Linked DNA regions of Pseudosulfitobacter sp. DSM 107133. The protein of the gene in region 2 interacts with the protein of the main gene of each other region in a pairwise test. Links are inferred from orthologs where the notes say so. Each region holds a gene or a part of one and is shown on either strand. Other genes may lie near its edges.

Evidence for each region.
Region 1: the proteins of ileS (region 2) and DSM107133_RS19610 interact in binary tests that used the Escherichia coli proteins (3 or more experiments, as listed by UniProt). The link is inferred for Pseudosulfitobacter sp. DSM 107133 from one-to-one orthologs.

Annotation. Positions count from the first base shown.
Region 1 is NZ_CP085155.1:438,315-444,497, reverse strand. The notes cover bases 2,142-5,103. They hold DSM107133_RS19610 (sugar ABC transporter substrate-binding protein), read left to right. Parts: upstream 2,142-3,143; coding sequence 3,144-4,064; downstream 4,065-5,103. Other genes in these bases: DSM107133_RS19605 (sugar ABC transporter ATP-binding protein), read left to right, coding at 4,127-5,103; DSM107133_RS19615 (MbcA/ParS/Xre antitoxin family protein), read right to left, coding at 2,424-2,813; DSM107133_RS19620 (RES family NAD+ phosphorylase), read right to left, coding at 2,142-2,427. In the rest of the region: DSM107133_RS19630 (sulfatase-like hydrolase/transferase), read right to left, coding at 1-618; DSM107133_RS19625 (LysR substrate-binding domain-containing protein), read right to left, coding at 731-1,720; more of DSM107133_RS19620, read right to left, coding at 1,726-2,141; more of DSM107133_RS19605, read left to right, coding at 5,104-5,698; DSM107133_RS19600 (ABC transporter permease), read left to right, coding at 5,695-6,183. UniProt on the Escherichia coli protein: Part of the ABC transporter complex RbsABC involved in ribose import. Binds ribose. Also serves as the primary chemoreceptor for chemotaxis.
Region 2 is NZ_CP085154.1:1,309,084-1,315,793, reverse strand. What follows is about bases 2,094-5,582. They hold ileS (isoleucine--tRNA ligase), read right to left. Parts: upstream 5,222-5,582; coding sequence 2,294-5,221; downstream 2,094-2,293. Other genes in these bases: DSM107133_RS06500 (DUF2339 domain-containing protein), read right to left, coding at 5,458-5,582. Also shown: DSM107133_RS06520 (CDP-alcohol phosphatidyltransferase family protein), read left to right, coding at 1-110; DSM107133_RS06515 (methylated-DNA--[protein]-cysteine S-methyltransferase), read right to left, coding at 114-569; DSM107133_RS06510 (NCS1 family nucleobase:cation symporter-1), read right to left, coding at 653-2,059; more of DSM107133_RS06500, read right to left, coding at 5,583-6,710. UniProt on the Escherichia coli protein: Catalyzes the attachment of isoleucine to tRNA(Ile). As IleRS can inadvertently accommodate and process structurally similar amino acids such as valine, to avoid such errors it has two additional distinct tRNA(Ile)-dependent editing activities.

The DNA.
Region 1 (6,183 bases), on a different replicon or contig from region 2:
GCTGTCTTCCTCGCGGATGTTGGCGGGGCTGTCGGAGTTTTCCAGAAACCAGCCGGACAGCACGTTGCCATCGTCGTCGACGCCCGAGTTGGCAAAGTCGTGCCAGGGGTTGTCGCTGTCATAGCCCTTGTCGCGCAGGTAATCGTTGTATTTGAGCGCCCCGCCCGGATCGTAGAAACCGTCCGGCCCCTCGGGGCGCATGCCGTCGTCGCGCTCCCAGATGTCGAACCCGCATTCCGCGACCCGCGCGCCGATCACGCTGTCCGGCGCCAGCCCCAGCCGCCGCATCCCGTCGGCGTCAGCAGCCATGTGTGTCTTGCCCACCAGCCAGCAGCCCATGCCCTGATCGCGCAGATGGTCACCCATGGTGCGCTCGCCCACCTTCAGCGGCACGTTGTTCCACGAGGCACCGTGGCTGTGAACATAGCGCCCCGTATAGGTCGACATCCGCGACGGGCCGCAGAGCGGCGACTGGATGCGGGCATTGTCGAACCGCACCCCGCGCGCGGCAATCCGGTCGATGTTGGGGGTCTTCAGATGCGGATGCCCATAGCAGCTCAGGTAATCCCAGCGCAGCTGGTCGAACATGATGAACAGGATGTTCTTTGGCTTGGCCACACATATTCCTCCACTTTTACGCGGTTTAAGCGCAATCTCTGCAAAGGGTGTAACGCGATTCAAAGAGTTCGGGAAATAGTGATTTCCACGCCAGCATATCCAATCCGGTATATCAGCGCCGTAATTTTGCCGCGGCCCGCACATGCTGCGCCAGACGCTGCGCATTGTCCGAAAGCGCGCGTCCGGCGGCATAGGTGATACCCACCGAGCTGACCAGTTCCTCGCCCTGAATGCCCAAACGCACCAGCGACCCGTCGGCCAGTTCCCGGCGCACCGCACCAACAGGCACGCAGGCCGCCCCGCGATGCTGCTTCAGATAGCTGCGGGTGAATTCAAACGACACGGTTTCGATCTTGTTGGGAAAATCCGCAATGCCGCGCGCGGTCAGAAATTTATCCAGTTCGCGCCGGATAATGGTGTCGGCAATGGGTACGATCATCATCTCGTGCATCAGGTCAGGCAGGTCGATGGCATCGGGGGTGTCGGCAAAGGGGTGGTCGCGGCTGACGACAAAAATCAGGGCCTCGGTGTTCAGATGTTCAAAACTGACGCCCGACATATGTTCCAGCGACAGCAGACGTCCAAGGATAAAGTCGATTTCGTTGCGGTGTAGGCGCGTGATCAGCTCGGACACTCCGGCCCAATGCAGCAACAGGTCGATTTCGGGGTGTGCTGCCTTGAACGAAGCACCCGCATCCACTGCCAATGTGCGCGCCACATTCGGCAACATCCCCACCGCGACCCGTGGCCGTGGCGCTGTGCCGCTGGCGGCGCGGGTGCCGGTTTCGATCTGTGCCATGGCCGTATCAAGATGGCGGTTCAGCTTTTGCCCCGCGTCGGTCATCACCAGCCCGCGCCCTGTGCGGGTGAACAGCGGCTGGCCGATGATCTCTTCGATTTCGGCCAGAGACCGTGAAATCGCAGGCTGCGAGGAATTCATCGCCGTGGCCGCATCGGTGACCGTTCCGGCCTTGGCGACGGCCAGAAAGCAACGAATGTGGCGCATGCGCAGGCGGGTGTTCACAGGGGCCGCTTTCCGGTCGGGATCACAAGTGCTGCCAGTTGATCCGGTTTCATGCAGACTGGCAAGTCTGTCTGGCAATCCGTTCAGGCAACCGCAACAATCGCATAGTCCGGCGTTCCGTCCCAGACAAGATCCCAGGACGCCCCCGGTCGGACATTCTGGATCGCGCGGGGTTCAAAACACACCAGACAGTTCCCCCCCGGCGCAGGCGCGCGCACCGATGGGTAGATCAACCCGCGTGACCCCGCGCGCCGCAGATGCTGCGCAAGGTTCTGCCCCTCGGGATAGCCGACATCGGGGTCGGCACCCAGCGCCGGGTGGTCGGGCTCATCGGTCAGGTCATCAAACACCCCGATGAAATCGGCCAGCAGTTCGACATAGCGGGCGCTGTCCTGATAACAGCCGGTAAACCCCAGCTCGCGCGTGCGGTGCCAGGCAACTTCGCTGACAGAAACCATGACATTCCACGCGCAATACCACGCACCGCGTTCGCCGGAATTAAAGCGGTTTCCGCCCGCCCGTGTATAGCTGAAAGCGGCGTTGATGTGGCTGTCGCCATAAATGTGCAAATCCTGGCTGCGGCGTCGCCAGGCCAGTTCGCGCGGATCAAGATGCGGGTTGCGCCCGCGCTCGGCCTGAAGGCGTCCGCTGGTCAGCCCTTCGATCTGGGCAAGAATGTCCAGCTCGTCATCGGTGTCGACCAGACCGCGCAGGGTGGGGGGCTTGTGATAGGTTGCGGGCAGCAACCGTACCAGACCGCGATCCGATATTTCGGTTTGCCTCATGCGCCGCCACGCAGCGCGTCGAGATAGGTTCGAATGGCCAGGATCTGCGGCAACCCGCCTTCGATTGCCGTGTCTATGGGGCGGTGACCGCCAAACAGCGGGCCCGTGTTCGGCCGCGTGAACCAGTCTCTGGCAAGGGGGTCTGAAAAGTAAAGCTCAAGCGACTTGTAGATGCCCACAATCGCGCTGAGACGCAGAAGCTGGTCTTTGGTCAGCTCTCCTGCGAAATCGGGCTTTCTGGCGCGCTTCCATGTGCTGTCGGACATATCCGCAAGGTTTGCAGCCTGTTTCAGGCTAAGCGCCCAGGCGTCAACGATCCGCGCATAGGCTTTCAGCGCGACGGCGTTGATTTGGGAAGGGTCGCGGGTCTTTGCGGCGACGTGCATCATGAATCTCCTTCGTCTAAGATATAGGTCATATGGACCGCATGTAAAGGCCATATGATCCGATAAGGCAAGGATCGACGCCTTGGGCCGACAGTCGGAAAGCTGCATTTTCGTACCGCTGGCTTCAGACGTTTCGGGGTGCAATGCACTGTCGCGCGTAAAGAATTTGTTCAGGGTATCCTTGTCAAAACGCCGGAAGGGGCGGTCGTGACTGTGATTTATGAAACGTTTCATATTGACATGTTCCAGAATCAGAGCAAGTTTGGCGCCAGGTTGATCGCGGCGTTATCTGGCGCAAATCCAACCTGAAAATAGTCTTGGGAGGCTCTTATGAAGTTTGTTAAATTCGCTGCTGCGGCAGCGACCGGTATCTTTTTGTCTGCTGGAATCGCCGCTGCTGACGACCAGCCTGTTGTGGGTCTGGTGATGAAGTCGCTGGCCAATGAATTCTTTCAGAACATGCTGGCGGGCGCAGAAGCCCACGCAGCAGAACGCGGCGATTTCAAGCTGGTTGCCGTCGGAATGCAGAACGAGACTGATTTTCAGTCGCAAATCAACGCAGTCGACAATTTCATCACGCAGGGCGTCGATGCAATCGTGATCGCACCCGCCGACAGCCGCGCAATGGTGCGCCCGATCAAACGCGCAATTGCCGCCGGCATTGTTGTGGTGAACTTTGACGTGGCCCTGGATGCAGATGCCAAGGCGCAGCAGGGTCTGGACCTGGCCTTTGTCGGCCCCGACAACCGCGGCGGCGCCAAAATGGCAGGCGACGCACTGGGTGAAGCGCTTGGCAAAGGCGGCAAGGTTGTCATCATCGAGGGCAACCCCGGTGCCGACAATGCCAACGAACGTCGTCTGGGCTTTGAAGATTCCGTTGCCGCCTATGATCTTGATCTGCTGGACAGCCGCACCGCGCATTGGGAAACCGAAGAGGCGAACCAGGTGTTTTCCACAATGCTGACCGCCCATCCTGACATTCAGGGCGTCATGGCCGCCAACGACTCGATGGCCGTGGGTGTTGTCAAAGCGCTGGAATCAGCCGGGCGCAGCGACATTCAGGTTGTCGGCTTTGACAACATTCCGGCTGTGGGCCCAATGATCCAGGACGGTCGCATGTTGGCGACAGTCGACCAGTTCGGCACACGCATGGCCGCAGATGCGATTGACCTTGCGCTGGGTGTTGTTGCGGGTGGCCCCGAACTGGAAGGCTGGGTCAAAACCAATATCGAATTGGTCAAGGCTGACTGATGTTCCGACGCCCGGCGCTTTTGTGTCGGGCGTCACTTTTGCGACTGGATCGGATTGCTGCAATGGCCCAACCCACTCAAAATACAGCGTCTGAGACTTTGCTTTTGCCTGATACTCTGCTCTTGAATGTCAAAGACCTGCGCAAATCCTTTGGCGGTGTTCACGCCCTCAGCGGGGTCAGTTTTTCGTTGAAGGCGGGCGAGGTTCACGCGCTTGTCGGGGAAAACGGCGCGGGCAAATCGACGCTGATCAAGATTCTCACCGGCGTGCATCATTACGATTCCGGCACCATCGAACTTTCCGGCGAGATCTATAAACCGACCGGCCCCAACTTTGCCAAAGAAGCGGGCATTCAGGTTGTTCATCAGGAATTCAACCTGCTGACCGACCTGAGCGTGGCCGAGAATATTGCCATTGAATCCTTCCCCAAAACACGGTTCGGACTGCTGGACCGTGCAGAAATGCGGCGTCGCGCCCGCAAGGCGCTGGATGCGATCGGTCTGAGTGCGGTCGATGTCGACATGCCGGTGAACGGGCTGGGTATCGCGCATCGCCAGCTGATCGAAATTGCCCGCGCCTTGCAGACCGACAGCCGCATTCTTATCCTGGACGAACCGACGGCAACCCTGACCGAACGCGAAACCAAACGCCTGTTCGAAATCGTCGCAAGCATCAAGGCCAAGGGCGTGACAGTCGTATTCGTCTCGCACCATCTGGACGAAGTGTTCGAGATTTGTGACCGGGTGACGGTGTTCCGCAACGGCGAAACCACCGCGACCGAAGACATCGCAAACACCACACCCGACGGCGTCGTCAGGCATATGGTGGGGCGCAAGCTGGCCGAGCAGACCAAAGAGCTGAACACCTCGATTGGCAGCGATATTGTGTTTTCGGTCAAAGACCTGCGCACCTCGGCCAACCCTAACCCACAGGGCATTTCCTTTGATCTGCGGCAGGGCGAGATCCTTGGCATTGCGGGCCTCGTCGGGTCGGGCCGCACCGAAGTGCTGCGCGCGATTTTCGGCGTTGATCCGATCCTTGGCGGACAGCTGTACAGAAACGGCGCGCCAGTCGACATCAATACCCCCCGCGATGCGATTGCACAGGGTTTCGGGTTTCTGACCGAAGACCGCAAGGACGAGGGGCTCATTCTCGACATGTCCATCGCCGCCAATACCTCACTGGTCAGCATCAGGGATGTGTCGGCCAAGGGGCTTCTGCGCTTTGCCGAAGAACGCAAAATGGTGCGCGAAGGTGGCGCGCGGCTTCAGCTGAAATACGGAAAGATATCCGATGCGGCGTCCAGCCTGTCAGGGGGCAACCAGCAAAAGGTCGTCCTGGCGAAATGGCTGGCTTCGAACCCCAGGATTTTGCTGCTGGACGAACCGACACGGGGCGTCGATGTGGGGGCCAAGGCCGAGATCTACGCCATCCTCAAGGCGCTGTCGGCCCAGGGCATGTCTATGATCGTCGTCTCTTCCGAACTGACCGAGCTCATTACGCTGACAGACCGCATGCTGGTCATGTCGGAACACAGGATTCAGGGCAGCCTGACGCCGGAAAACTATCAACAAGAGGCCATACTGAAGCTGGCTTATGGCCAGATCGAAACGCCGCAGGGACACACAAAATGAGTATAGCTGACAGCCACGCCGAACCGGAAAATCCCGCGCGTTTTTCGGTGAAATCCATCGTAAACAATGCAGGCATCGGCCTTGCGCTGTTGCTGCTGATCGTCTTCTTTTCGCTGGCGTCCGAACATTTCCTGTCGCCGAACAACATCACCAACATTCTGACCCAGATCACGATCAACCTGATCCTTGCGGTCGGTATGACCTTTGTGATCCTGATCGGGGGCATTGATCTGTCGGTGGGTTCGGTCATGGCCTTTGCCGCCGTGATAGCAGGCAAGGCGATCACGCTTGCGGGGTTCGGTGCGGGTGAATTGATCATGTTTGCCATTGCCGCCGGTTTGCTGGCGGGGCTTGTGTGCGGCGTGATGAACGGCGTTGTCAGCGCCTATTGGGGCCTGCCGTCCTTCATCATCACGCTGGGCATGCTGAACATCGCGCGCGGCGCGGCGTTGCAGGTGTCTGGCGCGCAAACGATCTATTCCTTT
Region 2 (6,710 bases):
GGGTGAACTTTCATCCCGACACATGGGCCATTTACGGGCTGGCGGTCACATCGCTGTACCTGACATTTGCAGGCATTGCGCAACAGGCCGTGTACGGCCCCGACGGCTGAACCTCAGATCAGAAACCCGCCTGCGCCCTCGTGGCGCAGCAGCGCCACTTTGGTTTCCACCCCGCCTGCCCCTGAAAATCCGGTCAGCCCCCTGGCCCCCATCACACGGTGGCAGGGGATAATCACAGGCACCGGATTGCCACCACAGGCCTGCCCGACCGCCTGAGCCGATGCGCCAACGTCGCGGGCTATCTCGCCGTAAGTACGGGTAAACCCGAAAGGGATCGCAGACATCGCGGCACAGACTTTCTGCTGCAAACCGGACCCAGCAACGCGCAGCGGCAGGTCGAACAGCTCAAGCGCGCCTGCATCATAGGCGCGCAGCTGCGCCGCGGCCTCGCGCAGCAGGTCGGTATCATCAGTGCGCCCTGACGCCTGCCACGACAGCGCGGTGATCGCGCCGTCGTCCTCGGTCAGGCACAGGGTGCCGAATTGTGTGGGAACATCATGCAGGTTCATCCGCACAGGATGCGGCCAAAGCCGCCCGCGCTCAACCCGTAACCTGCGCATTGCGCACCGCCCGAAAGCGGTGCGCAGCCATTTCAGCGTTTGGCCAGCATCGAATACAGAATGCCACCGATCAGCGCCCCGATTACCCAGGCATAGCCGGACAGCACCGCCAGTGCCGGCACCCAGACCGTCGCCACCGAGAACAGCGCCGCGATGGCAAAGGCCACCAGCGCCGGATTGTTCCAGCCATTGCCAAAACGGTAAGGCCCCCCCACCTCGTCATACAGGCCAGCCACATCCAGCGACTGACGGCGCAGCACATAGTAATCAACAATCATGATCCCGTAGATCGGCGCCAGCGTCGCGCCCAGCGTGTTGACGAAGCCGCCAATGCCGAATTCGCTGATAAAGCTGGTCCAGAAGCCACCGATAACAAAGGCAAAGCCCGATGTGATCAGCCCCGCCATGCGAAAGCTGATCTTGCTGGGCGCAAGGTTGGCAATGCCGTTCACCGCCGGGATAAAGTTGGCCACCAGATTGATCCCCACCGTCGCCGCAAAAAAGGTGATCGCGGCAATGATGCTGAGCAGCACGCTGTCGGTGCGCTCGACAATCTCTGTCGGGTTGATAATCGCCTCGCCGTAAACCACCGCAGCGCCCGCCGTGGTCAGCAACGCCAGCGCCGAAAACAGGATCATGTTGAACGGCAGGCCGGCCAGGTTGCCCAGGACCATCGCGGGCTTGTCCTTGGCATAGCGCGAAAAGTCGGAAAAGTTGACCATCACGGCGGCGAAATAGGCCACCATCGTGCCCACGATTGCGATGAACCCGTTGAACTCGGTGACAAAAGTCGCATCCGGCTGCACAAAGATCGTCTGCGCCGCGCTCAACAGCTGGCCGTCCGCCTTTTGCCACAGCACGATCAACAGGCCGATCATCACCAGATAGACAAACGGGCCGGCAATGTTCAGAAATGTCTCGACCCAATCCATACCGCGCCAGAAAATCACAATGTGAAAGGCCCAGACGATCACGAAAGATGCCCAGTCAACGCCCGTCAGCCCCAGCACCTCGGTGCCCCCGCTGATGCCCGTCAGTGACCGGATCAGCAGCGCCACGGCGGTCGAAGCAAAATAGACCTGCACCCCGTACCAGAACACCGCCACGATCGCCCGCAGGATTGCGGGCAGTTTGGCCCCTTGGGTGCCCAGACTGGCGCGGGCCAAAACCGGATAGGGAATGCCGTATTTTTCGCCCGGCGCGCCGGACAGATTGACAAGGAACATCACGAACAGGCCCGCCGCGATCAGCGCGGCAAAGGCTGTCCAGCCGCTGACCCCGAACGAGATAAACAGCGAAGCCACCAGCGAATAGCCGAACAGGGACTGAACGTCGTTGGCCCAGATGTTGAAAATGGCGAACCAGCCCCAGTTCTTCTCGGACGGCGTGACGGGATTCAGCGTATCGCCGCCTGTGCCGGTTGGTGTTTCAGTGTTCATCGTCGTATCCCTCGCCTCTATTTACGAATTATTGTGTGAATGCCGCCGCTTAGCGCCAACGCCCGATGTAACGTGGCACAGGCAGCACCGCGTTGCGGGGAACCTGTCACATCCGTTTGCCACTGCAAAGAACCCAAATGGCCAAAACGACCGCACTCTGTCTTGGGGCTGAAAATGCAGGCAGCCCGCCCCTGTATCAGGGACGGGCTGCACGTTTTAAGGCTGAGGGTGGTCTTATCCCAGTGCGTCGTTGCACCGGCCACAGACACCTGTGTGTTTGTGGGTGCCGACATCGGGCAACACCTTCCAGCAGCGCTGGCATTTGTCACCCGCCGCCTTTTCAAAGACCACGCTGACGCCCGACACTTCCGGCAAACGGAAGGCTTCGGCCGGGGCGGGGTCGGCGGTGACCGCGATGTCAGACGTGATGCACAGATCCTCAAAGGCCACTGATTGCAGCGCGGCCAGCAAGGCGTCGTCCTCGACATGCACAACCGGTGCCGCCTCAAGCGACGCGCCGATCACCTTGTCGGTCCGCTGCACTTCCAGCGCAGCCGTGACCGCACGGCGGGCGGCACGCACCCCGGCCCATCTCGCCGCCAGCGCATCATTGCGCCAGTCGCCGGGCGTTGCAGGGAAATCGGCCATGTGGACCGAGCATTGCGCCCCCGGATTGCGCTCCAGCCAGACCTCTTCCATCGTGAACACCAGAATCGGTGCCAGCCAGGTGGTCAGACGCTGGAACAACAGGTCCAGCACGGTGCGCGCGGAACGGCGGCGCAGGGTGTCGCCATCGCAATACAGCACATCTTTGCGGACATCGAAGTAGAAGGCCGACAGATCCAGCGTGGCAAAGTTGAACACTGCTTGCCAGACGCCCTGGAAATCAAAAGCAGCGTAGCGCGTGCGCACAACCTCGTCCAGCTCGGCCAGACGGTGCAGCACCCATTGCTCAAGCTCGGGCATATCGGCGGCTGCGGTGCGGTCGGCCTCGGTAAAGTCCGACAGCGACCCCAGCATGAACCGCATGGTGTTGCGCAGGCGGCGATAGCTGTCGGCCACCCCTTTCAGGATCTCCGGCCCGATCCGCTGGTCAGCGGTATAGTCGGCCTGTGCCACCCACAGCCGCAGGATGTCGGCACCGTACTGGCGCACGACCTCATCGGGCACGATGGTGTTGCCGATGGATTTGGACATCTTCATGCCCTTGGCATCCAGCGTAAAGCCGTGCGTGACCACATTGCGATAGGGCGCACGGCCCGTGGTGCCGACCGATTGCAACAGCGACGAATGGAACCAGCCACGGTGCTGGTCGGTGCCTTCCATATAGACGTCCGCAATCCCGTCCTCAGAGCCGTCCTCACGGTCGCGCAGGGTAAAGGCGTGGGTCGAGCCACTGTCAAACCACACATCCAGAATGTCGGTGACCTGGTTGTAATCGTCAGGGTTGACGATGCCGCCCAGGAACCGCTCTTTCGCGCCGTCGGCGTACCAGACATCCGCGCCATCGGCCTCAAACGCTTCGACGATCCGCGCGTTCACATCCGCATTGCGCAGCAGGAAATCGGCGTCCGTGGGCAGTGCGCCCTTCTTGGTAAAGCAGGTCAGTGGCACGCCCCATGCCCGTTGACGCGACAGCACCCAGTCGGGGCGCGCCTCCATCATCGAATGCAGACGGTTGCGGCCCGACTTCGGCGTCCAGTTGACGTTGTCGATCTCGGTCAGGGCACGCTCGCGGATGGTCTTGCCGAATGTGTCCAGACCGTCGCCCACAACCTTGTCGATGGCGGCGAACCACTGCGGCGTGTTGCGATAGATCACGGGCGCTTTCGAGCGCCAGGAATGCGGATAGCTGTGCTTGATCTTGCCGCGCGCCAGCAGGCCGCCAACCTCGACCAGCTTGTCGATGATGGCGCTGTTTGCGTTGCCTTCCTTGCCGTTGGGTTTCAGGATCGCCTTGCCGCCAAAGAATGGCAGATCGTCGCGGAAACGCCCGTCTTCCATGACGTTATAGGTGATGACCTGTTCCAACATGCCCAGATCGCGGTAAAGCTCGTATTCTTCCAGACCGTGCGACGGGGCGCAGTGGACAAAGCCGGTGCCTTCGGTGTCGGTGACGAAATCGGCGGCACGGAAATCGCGCAGGTCGTCCCATTCGCCGTTGGCACCTTCGCACTGATCGAAAGGATGTCGAAGTGCGATGCTGGAAAGTTCATCAGCAGATACATCACGAATCCGCTTGTACATTCCTTCGTCCAAACGTGCCCGATTCATCACATCAACAGCCAATTTATCGGCCAACAGATACCTTTCCCCAGCGTTTACCCAACACTCTTCAGGAGTGGACGTAACCTCGTAGAGGCCATAGGAAATGCCTTCACCAAAAACCACTGCCTTGTTTGACGGGATGGTCCACGGAGTCGTGGTCCAGATAACCACATAGGCATTTTGCAGCCCAAGATCAAAAACTGCATCTGTATTCGGTTTCGGCCCCACAACCTTAAACTTCACCCAAACGGTAAAGCTTTCCTTGTCGTGATACTCGACCTCGGCCTCGGCCAGCGCGGTCTTCTCCACCGGCGACCACATCACGGGTTTCGAACCCTGATACAGCGTGCCGTTCATCAGGAACTTCATGAACTCCTCGGCGATCACCCGTTCGGCGTGGAAATCCATCGTCAGGTACGGGTTTTCCCAGTTGCCGGTGATGCCCAGACGTTTGAATTCCTCGCGCTGGATATCGACCCAGCCACGCGCGAACTCGCGGCATTCGCCCCGGAATTCGTTGATCGGCACCTGATCCTTGTCGCGGCCCTTCTTGCGGTACTGCTCTTCGATCTTCCATTCGATCGGCAGGCCGTGGCAATCCCAGCCGGGGATATAGCGCGCGTCAAAGCCCATCATCTGGTGGCTGCGCACGATCATGTCCTTGATCGTCTTGTTCAGCGCGTGACCGATGTGCAAATGCCCGTTGGCATAGGGAGGGCCATCGTGCAGCGTAAAGGGCGTGCGCCCCTCTTTTTCACGCAGGCGGTCGTACACGCCGATCTCCTCCCAGCGCGCCAGCCACTCGGGTTCGCGTTTGGGCAGGCCCGCGCGCATCGGGAATTCGGTGCGGGGCAGGTTCAGCGTGTCTTTGTATTCAGGTGTATCGGCGCACATGTCGGGCGTCCTTCGGATCAGGTCGGGAATATATGTTCAGTGAGGGTCGGTGCGATGGCTCAAACACCTGTTGCCCGGCGTCTCTATGGTCAGAGCGCCGGGGAAATAATTCGAATAATGAGCGCGGATAGCATCATCATGCCTGCCTTATAAGCAGCGCGGCATAGCCCTACAAGACCCCTTCTTTTGGCCACAAATATCCCGGGGGACGGCCACAGGCCGGGGGGCAGCGCCCCCTACTCCGCGTCCTCCCCGCGCGCTGCCGTCTTGTCCTGCGCCCAGCGGTTCAGCCACGCCAGCCCGGCAAGCGACAGCCCCAGCAGCAACAACGAAAACACCCGCACCAATCCGCCCAGCCCTGAAATGTCGATCAGGAACACTTTGGCCACCGCCAGCCCGATCACAGCCAGACCCGCGCGCCGCATCAGGTTCGAGCTGGCCGCCATCGACTGATAGAACAATCCCGCCCCTGCCAGCAGCAGCGCGACGGTATAGGTGTAAAGCTCGCCCTGCCCCATGCCACGGCTCAGCTCCATCGCATCAGGTCCCTGCCAGAAATGACGGATCACGCAGAACAGCCACAGCAGACCCAGCAACCCCGCAAGCCCCAACATGGCCAGCTTCAGCAACCGCGGCAGCGTATCGATCCGCCATGCGCCCAGCGCCAGCACCAGTGCCGGTGCCAGATAGGCGGGGGCCAACGTGTTGACCAGCGGCGGCCCTGCGACATCGCCGAACCAGGTGCTGAGCAACGGAGAAAACAGCAGCGCCCCAAGCGCCAGTGCCAGCAGACCGATCAGCGCAAAGACCGTCGCCAGCCCTGCCCGCGCCCAGCGCAAGGCACGGCGTCCCGCCATGCGCTGCACCTGTGCCAGCGCCAGCCCGAACCAGATCGTCGCGAACAGGCCCATCGCCCAATGCGATCCGACGCTGTCTTCGTCCAGCACATAGGAAATCGCACGATAAACCAGCAGCGTCACCAGAATCCCGCCAAAGGACCACGCCGCGCTGTCCAGCATCAGCACCGCCTCGTCGCGCCGCCCCTGGGCCACGCGCGGGCGCAGCAGCCACAGCCCCGCCACCATCGCACCAAAGGCGCTGCCATAGGCCAGCAGCATTTCGGCCAGCCCGGTGTCGACGGCCCAGACCATCCCCGGATCGGCTACCAGCCGGTAGCCCAGTGTCACCACGCCCGCCGCCACAAACCAGCTCATCTGCGGCAGGTCGAACTTGCGGTCCAGCCACGCGGCCACCACAACCGTCACCGCAATCGCCGCCGTCAGCGCCGCCAGCGACAGGATCAGCACCAGCGCAAAGGTGATGCACGACAGCGCTGACAGCACGAAAAACGCGGTGCGCAGGCGGTGTTCCGGCCCGTCCACGCGGGCAAAGCGTTCGGCCAGCACGCCCATCAGCGCCGCCAGCGCCGCCGCGTGCAGCGCCCAGGGGTAGGCTCCGATGGCCGTCGCCGGCTGCCATGTCACTTCGA